DNA from 3 places in the Paenibacillus sp. FSL H7-0716 genome. Region 2 is predicted to be linked to each of the others. Evidence: riboswitches for the same ligand, from Rfam matches in the RefSeq annotation. Region 2 holds a riboswitch; each other region holds the start of a gene.
The links. Region 2 has a riboswitch for cyclic di-GMP ahead of MHH60_RS11830 (anti-repressor SinI family protein). Riboswitches for the same ligand answer to the same signal wherever they lie in the genome.
Positions count from the first base shown of each region.

Region 1 (3,283 bases), on a different contig from region 2:
GATCGAATTACCCATGCAAGCAAAATAAGCATCAAAAACAAAGCTGCCCGGTTTCTTAACCTTGTACCATTTTGCAGCGTGGAATCCATGACTTCCATCATCAACGAAAATTGAATTATTATAAGGAATCAAATCACTTAAAGTGCTCATTACCGAAGCAAGGGAAAGATTCTTGAGGGTTGAAAGCTCTTCTGAATAATCAGCATCGGCCAAAGCATCACGTTTGGTGATTGTGCTTGGGTCAATATGATTTAGGCAGTGCACCAAATTATCGCGCAGGTCCCCAGTGACCGGGATCGTTTTGGACAATAGTATTTTTCCGACAAAGGTTGGATCAATATCAAATTGAATTAAAGTTGCTGGATGATTCTCCCGTTTAAGATTACAGATGGTCATATCACTTAAACGTGATCCAAGCACTATAAATAAATCGCTTTTATTTAATAAATCGTCCCCGTGGGTCGAACCGCCAACGCCAATAGGACCATGATAGAGTGGGTGATCCCAGACTATAGCCCCTTTTCCACCAGGAGAGGTTACTACAGGAATATTAAAAGTTTCTGCGAGTTGAACAAGCTCTTTATGTGCTCCGGAGCGGTTAATTCCTTTACCCGCAATAATCAAAGGATTCTTAGCAGCTTGAATAGCATCGATGACTCTATCGATATTAGCTTGACTAATTAGAGACTCTCTTTCTGGGATTACTATATTGCATTCTTCCAATACTTCAGTTTGTACATCAAAAGGAATACAAAGATGAACAGGACCACGTTTGGTCAGGGCCACAGAAATCGCATGATTAAAAATAGTACCAAAGTGATCCCCACGTTCAACCAATTTACTGAACAAGGTGGCAGGTCTGAACATATCAGCTAAATCAGCCAGAAAAGAAGTGGAGTCCTGACATTGAGGAATTCCAAGCTCTGTAATGGATTGGTGGCCAGTAATAAATAGGACAGGTAGGTTGTTAGCTTTCGCATGTGCTGCTGCTGTAAGCAGGTTAGTTCCCCCAGGACCCGAAGTACCAAATGCTACGCCTAGGTTACCTGTTTTCAGCGCATATCCTGCTGCTTCGAATCCGGAGCTTGCTTCGTGTCTGCCGGGAATAAATTCAATACCGTAATCCACCATCTTTAGAACTATTGGACAAATCGATTTGCCAATGATCCCAAAAGAATGGGTGACTCCAAGGTTACGTAGTGCTTCCGCCATGTAATCTGCGACTGTCTTCAAAAGAAACACCTCACAAGTTTTTTGATATATATTAGTTATTAATCTATCGCATAGATACGATAGATCAATATACTCAAAAAGTAAAAACCTGTGCTCTATAGTAAGCACAGGTTGGTGGCATAAGGCGCCGCTAAGACTGAACAATAGTTCAGCCGTCCTGGTTCCTCTGCAACCTGGCAATCATGGCCTCAAACGAAAAAATGAGGCTGTAGATCCATGGTTTTGCGTCATCCTCTTTCGAGGATTTTGCCAATATTAATTTATAGTTGATAAGAATAATTTTCCTTTACAATATATTCCTCATTAATTTTTGTCAACATAATCCGCTAAAAAAACTCGAAATTTGACGAAAGTCTTGTCCAAGAGATGAAGTTTTGCCTCGCGAAAAAAACTGCCACCTAAGACTCAGCTTAGGTGGCAGTTGATAGTTTTGAACTAGAATTTAAAGATATGAATGGTTTTTTGCAGATTAAATACGGCCTGGGTCATTTTTTCCGTTTCTTCTGCAACAGATTGCAGGGCATTAATCTGTTCATTCATAGCCGCCGATACCTCTTCTGTGCCAGCAGCGGTTTCTTCGGTGATTGCTGAGATATTCTCGATTGCACTGGAAATTTTCAAGGCACTTTCTAGCATAAGATCACTCTCCGCAGAGAATGAAGAGATTTGCTCGGTAATGTACTGCACGCTTTGTACAATTTGTGCGAAAATATGGGCAGTTTGTGTGATCATTTCGTTCTGAACCTGCACGACCTCTTCATTGATGGCGATATTATCGATGGCTTGTTTAATATCTGACTCAATGCTGCGGACCAAACCGAATACTTCTTTTGTGGATGCCGTAGATTCCTCAGCAAGCTTGCGAACCTCTTGAGCTACAACGGCAAAACCCCGACCATGCTCTCCGGCACGAGCAGCTTCGATGGAGGCATTCAGTGACAGCAGGTTGGTCTGCTCAGCGATCTCTGTGATGGTCTTGGTGATCATCGTAATCCCGCGGGCATTTTGTGAAAGAGCTTCAATAGTATCAGCCACTTTTTGTGTAGCCTCTATGTTTTTACGCATGCCTTCAGCCTGTGTATCTACGGATTGGCGCCCTTGCTCAACAAGTTCTAAGGTATGTATTGAACGTCTGTTCATTTCTTTGGTGGAGTTCGTATAATTGGATACTTTGGTCTCAATGTCTTTAATGGATTCTGTCATATCAGCGATATCCGTAGATATTTCATTTGCACCAAGAGCGAGCTCAGTAGAGGAAGAGGCTACTTGTGCCATGACAATTTTCAGGTTCTGGTTCTTATCTTCGATTCCGCGGCTTGCATCCATAACTTGACGGGTGATCTGTGATGCATCGGTCAGAATCTTCTTGAGCTTATCAATCATTGTGTTAAAGGAGCGGCTTACGTCACCCATTGAACCGTTTTCGTCCGCTCTGCTAGTGAAATCCCCCTTCGAAATACTGTGAGATACATTAGCAATATCATCAAAAGAAGATGTAAGCGTTCTCTCCACGAAGCGAGCAACAGGTAAAGTCAGACCTGCAAGAACAACTACTAGTATAATTCCTACGAGAAATTGACCTAGAATCATTAACGTAACTAAGACAGGAATAGCAAACAGTGCGGCAACGAGGTAACATCCGGCAACAATTCTTTGTTTTAACGGAAGTTTGTGCATCCAGCTCATTGGTAAAATGTCCCCCTTATTAAATTTTATGTAATGGTGTTATTATAGGGGATTTATAGGTCATTGGTCTATAGAGAAGTGTCATAAATCTTCTTTAAGTAGTAGATATTTAGAATTCATGTCAAAATTCCTCATATATTGTGGAAATTGTTTTAATAGCAGACTTTACCATCCCTACTAGTTCGGTAGGAGCTAAAACAATAACTGAAGGAGAGAAAGAGAGTACGATACGACAGGCAGATTCTATAGTATTAAACTCGGCCTCTACGTTCATCCACCCAGTTTTAGCAGAGGGTTCTACTAAAGTTATAGTTACATATCTTTCACGTTGTAATTCTTTAAGAATAGACTCATTCACCTTTAA
Region 1 is NZ_JBBODA010000002.1:98,775-102,057, reverse strand. Features, by position in the region: gene MHH60_RS03355 (thiamine pyrophosphate-binding protein) at 1-1,242, opposite strand, end outside; cyclic di-GMP riboswitch class I at 1,398-1,494, opposite strand; gene MHH60_RS03350 (methyl-accepting chemotaxis protein) at 1,669-2,919, opposite strand; gene MHH60_RS03345 (helix-turn-helix transcriptional regulator) at 3,041-3,283, opposite strand, start outside.
Region 1: linked by a shared signal. The riboswitch ahead of MHH60_RS03355 (thiamine pyrophosphate-binding protein) and the one ahead of MHH60_RS11830 (anti-repressor SinI family protein) in region 2 are both predicted to bind cyclic di-GMP.

Region 2 (3,283 bases):
TATCAATCTTCGGCAGTCCTGCAGTGCTCCGATCTTCTTGTGCGGCACGAGTGAAACCTTCCACGACAGGATTGACGAATTCCAAGTGACTTGGGTTATTCGCTAGTGTTATTCTTGTGCGTACGGTTTCTCCTTCACGGACAGCACGGTCTGCACCGAGATGGTATTTCACATCACCTGTCCAGCCATAGTTAATGCCTGTAGAGCCTTCGGAAGGGAAAAGCTCCTTGTTCGGAGAATGATGAAACTCTGAAAATATGATATCATAAGGTTTGCCCAAAATATGTGCAAGAACGTTGAGGCGGCCGCGATGCGCCATGCCCATCAAAATATGCTCCGCACCGTCATGTGCAGCAGCACGTACGATTTCATCTAACATCGGTACAAGAGCATCATTGCCTTCAAGACTGAAACGCTTCTGACCTACAAAAGTCTTGTGGAGGAAGGTTTCAAATTGCTCTACCTGAATCAGGCGGTTCAGGAGCTCTTTGCGTTCTGTATTATTTAGGGGTGCTGGTGAGCTGGTGGATTCTGCCTGTCTATTTAGCCATTGCAGTTCTTTTTCTTCATGCACATGCCCGAACTCATAGGCGATGGTCTTGGTGTATGCCTGACGCATACGTTGCACGGCATCCCATCCGGTATGCACATCATTCGGCGCATTTTCCCATATAAGCGTTGCAGGCAGTGCGATCAGGTCTTCGCGGGTCAGCCCATAGGTTTCAAGCTCAAGATATTTTGCCATGGGATTCTGATCGCGTACCAGCGGATCAATTTCAGCGGCCATATGGCCATATATACGAATATTGGCGATTAGCTTGGAAGCTCTTACTGCTTTTCTAAGCCATTCGGTGTCTCCCGAGATGCGCGGCTGAGGAGCCGGTTCGCTATCTGGAGTTAGGGGAGGAGGTCCCGAATTTGTAAAAAGCTCGCGATAATTATTTTCTACGGTGGAGGGATCTTTCACAAACTGTTCATATCTTTCTTGAATGTAGCCTAAATTGGGTCCGTAATACTTACTCCAAATGGATTCGTTATAGGGCTCTTTGGCTGCCATGAATACATCCTCCTTAACGGATGAACTCCATACGTGACATTTTGTGTCAACGCTTACTGGAGCTGTGATGATTGCGGTTTCATTTCTCATCTTATTGTGCTACTTTCAGCCACTGTAATCAATTCATTCTTTCGTCCAATACGTTCGCAAAATGGTATGGGTTAGCTTGTTCTAATGAAAAGAAGGGTGTTTCTTCTCATTACCCATTCTAAAGGCCTATTAAAATGATTCTATTATCCTTATTTTTAACTATTAGGTCAGTAAATATTTATTTTGCTAGTACAATTTATTTTATGTAACGGACGAGTATCGTGATAATCGGACAAGATCTTTGAAAAAAAATCTTTTATTTTTCGTTTTAAAAATAAAAAGTAACCAGGAATCGACACACTTTTCCGCTTTCTTTTTGTATAATGTTATTGCAGATAGTAATTTTATAGTTTTTTAAGTAGATCCTTTCGTGAAAAGGGTCCAGTAAAAGGTAAACTTGCCGAAAGGCAGGGGCACAAAGTCGCGGGTCTAAGGTAGAGATACTATGACAGCCGGATTGCCTGGGGACGTAAAATCTTAGGGGGAGATTTTTTGGAAAAGTCCAACCAGGGTAGCAACAGAGAACAGCAGTTTATTGATCTGGATCAAGAGTGGGTACATTTATTATTAGCAGCTAAGAAGGCTGGCATTAAGGCAGATGAAATCCGCCAGTTCTTTCATGAGAAAACTGTGCAGATCGTGCAGTAATACATTAGAGGGGTTACATATCGAAAAAGGGCACAGCGGTTCTTCGCTGTGTCCTTTTTCGATATGATTTAGTAGAAGAGAGGATCGTACCAGATTGGTAGGAAGTATTAATCCTTTTGATCGAGCTTCCATTTCTGATAGTCCAGAAATTCTTTGAATTCGCGTTTGCTAATGCCTGAGTCCATAGCTTCCTGCACCAATCGGAACCATTCCGAATCTAAATGTGATTCCTCTGCATCATTGGGTTCTCCATAGAGTAGGGCATGAATGGATACCTGAAGCGCATCAGCGATCTTTTGGATAAACTGGATGGATGGATTGGATTGGATGTTTCTCTCCACGTTGCTAAGATACGACTTAGCCACATCTGCTCTGTCCGCAAGCTCAGATAGGGAGAAACCCTTGTCTAGGCGGAGCTGCTGGATACGTTGGCCCATATTCTGTGGCACTATGCTGACGCCCCTCCGTAATTTTTGTTATTAGTATAGCAAATATCAATAAATCGGACAAAGTTTATTGTAAAGAGAAGAGCAGCAATCTGCTTATCCGTGGCCGGATTCAGGATCTGCTGCTCTTCGAGTATTTTATTAAATTACTTTATTGATCTTAGTAGTCTTTTTTCGCGCCTTGTTTAGCTACGAAATCCCAAGTCAGTGTCAAGCTATCGCCTTGGAAAATATTTTGATCTTGGTTATTTTCAACAAATTCGAATTGGACGGAGAAGCTGTCATTAGTACCGGCTTTAATACCGGATGCTTCGGTAAAGAGTTGATCCCAACCTGTATTTTTTACGAGATCGGGATGCTGACTTTTTAAAGCAGCAAGTGTAGTCTCATAAACTACATTTTCAGGAGAGACGATAGGTACTCCTTTATCATTATTTCTAAGGAATTTAACTTTAATGAACTCGGCTAAATCAAGGTAGTTATCTCCTTTAGCATCCGTGATTTGAGTCGATGTATTCAGAATGATAGATCCGATATCGAGCGAACCATCGTTTTTCAATTTGAAGGATTTAGTTACAGTATCACCTGGTTTCAGGTTAGGAATATTAACGATGACAGAAGGGTCAGAGTTCAGATCGAGTGTACCCGCTGCGAATGTAGCTGTGCTTTGCGCAGTGTCGCTAAAGTATGCGAAGGTTCCTCCGCCGATTAATGATAAACCCAGTGCTGCAGATGCTACGCCAAGACCCAATGTTTTCTTGATACCCATAATAAAATTCCTCCTCAAATTTGTGTTGAATTTTTATAAAATTTATATATTGTATCTTCCGGTTCGTAAGCGGAAGTGGACAATCAACTTAGGGCTGTGTTTCTGTTGGGGACGGTGAGGCTGGCAGTAGGGCAGCATTTTTCTTTTCTAATGCAGCTACAGCCTTCCAAGAGGTATATAGAGCATAGAGCAGAAGCATCAAGCCAGGCACGATCATGAGGACTACACTTCCAGCTTTGGAAACCGCGAAATTCATAGCGTAACCGACATAGG
Region 2 is NZ_JBBODA010000007.1:120,366-123,648, reverse strand. Features, by position in the region: gene MHH60_RS11835 (2-oxoglutarate dehydrogenase E1 component) at 1-1,057, opposite strand, end outside; cyclic di-GMP riboswitch class I at 1,528-1,612, shown strand; gene MHH60_RS11830 (anti-repressor SinI family protein) at 1,640-1,795, shown strand; gene MHH60_RS11825 (helix-turn-helix domain-containing protein) at 1,903-2,232, opposite strand; gene MHH60_RS11820 (TasA family protein) at 2,402-3,010, opposite strand; gene sipW (signal peptidase I SipW) at 3,099-3,283, opposite strand, start outside.

Region 3 (3,283 bases), on a different contig from region 2:
TGTTCCTCTGCTGTATATGGATTGACGATATACACTGTACCGCCCTTAGTCACTTCATGTGCATAATAACTATTCGTAGCAAATTCAGGAACGGTTATAATGTTCTTACCTGGACGCAATTGCACACCTCTAGCCCAAACATTCCAAGCGGCCTCTTGTTGAGAAAAGACTAAAGAAGGTAGCTTATCGTTAGAAGCTGCGTCCACATAAACGTTGATCGTATCTCCAGGCATTGCAACGAGACCTGTAGGCTGGTTGTTCGTACCAAAACCAATTCTCAGGTTTTCCTGCGCATGCTTTTTCATATCTCCACGTTGTTCCGCCTCAATGATGGTACCTTCGATTTGAACCTCGCCATTAACCAGCTTCTTAGCTAGTTCCAATGAATCTTTAAGGATTGGATAGAGCGGATGTACTTTTGCCGCTTCCTCCAATTCATTGATTTTTGCAACGTTATTATAAGCAGACACAACCGCACTCATCGTTCCATCTGTGAAAATACCATTTACAGCTTCGCTTACTTTATCTTCTGTATAAAATCTAAATTCAGCCGCAAAAGGTCTGTTAATATTAGCTTTTGTGAACTTAAATTTTAATCTTTTAAACTTCGTCGGTTCGAATTTAAATTCCAGAAAATCATTGGTACTAATCGCGGTTCCGCTAGATACCAGTTGGAAGGTCTCTCCTTTACTCGTCTCTGATGCATAGATTTCAAAAGCCTCTGGGAATCCTTTGCGATTATCTCTAGCTAAAAAAGCTACTCTGTCCAGCACTTCCGCTTGCGCTAGTTCAAACACAACTTCATTCGTGAAGCTTGCATCATTGTTTTTGTTCGTTTCCCAATGCGTAGTGGGCTGGTCATCCAGCATATATTCAGGCTTCGTACCTGGGTAGCTTCCACCGTTCACCGTTACTTTTGATACGTTTGCATTTGGCATTCTATACGCTTGGCTATAGGCATTTTCATAGGCTGTACCATACCCTTTTAGCTTCGAAACCTTGGCTGCCGTTGCCTCTACCTGATGGTTCTCCAAAAGGATCTTTGCATTCTCTATCTCTTCTTTAAACTGCGTATACAGTGGATGTGCCTGCACTTCATTCTCTAAAGCTGTTAATTTCTCTGTCGTATTAAAGGCAGCACTAACTTGGCTCAGGGTATCATCTGTAAATAAATTTTTCATTTTAGCAGAGAGACTATCCTCTTTATAAAAAGAAAACTCAGCCGCACTCGCCCAATCTTGGTTCGCTTTTTTGAAGACAAATTTAAGTCTCTTAAAAACCGTAGGTGCGAACTGAATCTCCACTACATCACCGGTTGAGCCTGTATATTCTCCAGAAGACACGAGCGTAAAATCACCCGCATCGGTAGTGGAGCCATAGATATCAAATTCTTGAGCAAAACCTTTACCTTTAGCACCGGATTGCCTAGCCGCGTATACCATTCTATTTAATTCAGTGGACTCATTGAAAACAAACACAACCTCATTCGTAAACGTTGAACTATTCGGTTTGCCAGTCTCCCAATGCGTGCTCATATCCCCATCCATAGCCTTAGCTATAGGCGAGCCTGAGTAGTTGCCACCGTTATTTGTGATGGATTTAATATTTGCTGGATTCATTCTAAAAACCTCATTATAGGCATTTAGAGCATCCTTGCCGTACAGCTCAAACGGAATAACCGAAGCGTTGCTTAATAAGTTGACCTTACTTTGTGCCACTGTTGTTGTTACATTTACCTTGCTTACCTCACTTGCTAAAGCATAACCTGCCTCACTTGAAAAACTGGCCAACATGGCTGCCGATGTAGCGATCGCAATCATTTTCTTCATCACTTCTTACCCCCAGATGTCATATGAATCTCTCCAGTGCCCAAAAATGGGCACAAAAAAAACTACCCCAAAAGAGTAGCTTGATTGCGTATAAAGTCGCCTAAAAATTAAGACTTAATTTTTATTAAACCTTAACAAGCATAAACACCTGTGGCGTCCTTATAAGGACGGTAAGCGTTTAAGCGAGAAATATAAGATATTAAGTATAGGTGTATAACGTATACTTTCTTATATTTTAACAAAAAGCGTTACACACTCTTTGGCAGCTGGCTGACAATAGTTATGATAACCTTAGTCCCTTTAGCTTTGCGTCCCTACATTTCCATAGGTTTGCCTATGAAGTTTCGAATACATTCAAAGAGTAACATAAGCCTAGATCTGATCGCATGATTAATTGGTATGAAATGAGTATAGGTAATTGCAATTAGTTTTTCTTAGGTGATAGATATTATTTATTGACTATCCCGGAAGAGAAGGGCATCCTTTAGGACTGTAGGTCTACTTAACTCCCCGATCCAAACAAGCGCCGGAACCAATTCCATACATCGCCCGTGACGGGAATTAATCCGAAACCATGTTCGCCAACTGCGATTACACCATATGCCCATTGTCCGATAGCTATGGCACCCCCAGCGATCCTGCCTATCGCTATCGCACCAAACGCCGTATCCCCTATGGCGATGGCCCCCAACGCTTTTTCCGCGATTGCGATCGCTCCTACAGCCACCCCTGCTATCGCAATGGCTCCCACTGCGAAGCCAAGCCAGCTAAGTGCTATCGCTCCAAGGGCTAACCACATTCCTAGTGATATTGCTCCTAAGGATAGTACGCCCACGCTTATCGCACCTATGGAAATCAAGCCTACAGCTACATCTCCAATAGCGATTAATCCAACGGCTGTCTTCACACGGGGTTTACCTCCACGACCATACGCTTGACCTGAGTATCGCCCTAGATTACTGCGAATACTGATGACCGGAAAGGAGGGAGAAGGCCATTGATAATCAATCTCTCGTCCATCAAAGCCCCTAGAATCTGCCCAGCGCGTTACAAATTGATGCCATTTCATATCCATCCCGTCCCCCTTTTCAATTACCTAAATTGTACATCCCATTGAATTATCTGTAATCGGACTCTGACCTGAAATTCATCTCATCCTCTGGACGGATATATACTCATTAGGATTACTGTTTGGGAATAGGATCAGGCTTTCCAAATAAATATCCCTGAAACAACTGATAACCACTCTGCTTAAGCCATTCAAAGTCCTCTCTAAACTCCACCCCTTCTGCTAAAGGAACGGATTGGATTTCTAAAGCTTTTTCTAAAAATTGTTTAGCTATTTTCTGTTTGTTCAGATCGCTGGACACACCCTGAACATATTTCATATCCAGCTTCATGTAATGGGGTTTAAGCTCCAATAACATCTCGATCGTGCTGAAGCCCTCACCAAC
Region 3 is NZ_JBBODA010000004.1:170,789-174,071, reverse strand. Features, by position in the region: gene MHH60_RS07350 (NPCBM/NEW2 domain-containing protein) at 1-1,829, opposite strand, end outside; cyclic di-GMP riboswitch class I at 2,088-2,174, opposite strand; gene MHH60_RS07345 (hypothetical protein) at 2,332-2,898, opposite strand; gene MHH60_RS07340 (EAL domain-containing protein) at 3,014-3,283, opposite strand, start outside.
Region 3: linked by a shared signal. The riboswitch ahead of MHH60_RS07350 (NPCBM/NEW2 domain-containing protein) and the one ahead of MHH60_RS11830 (anti-repressor SinI family protein) in region 2 are both predicted to bind cyclic di-GMP.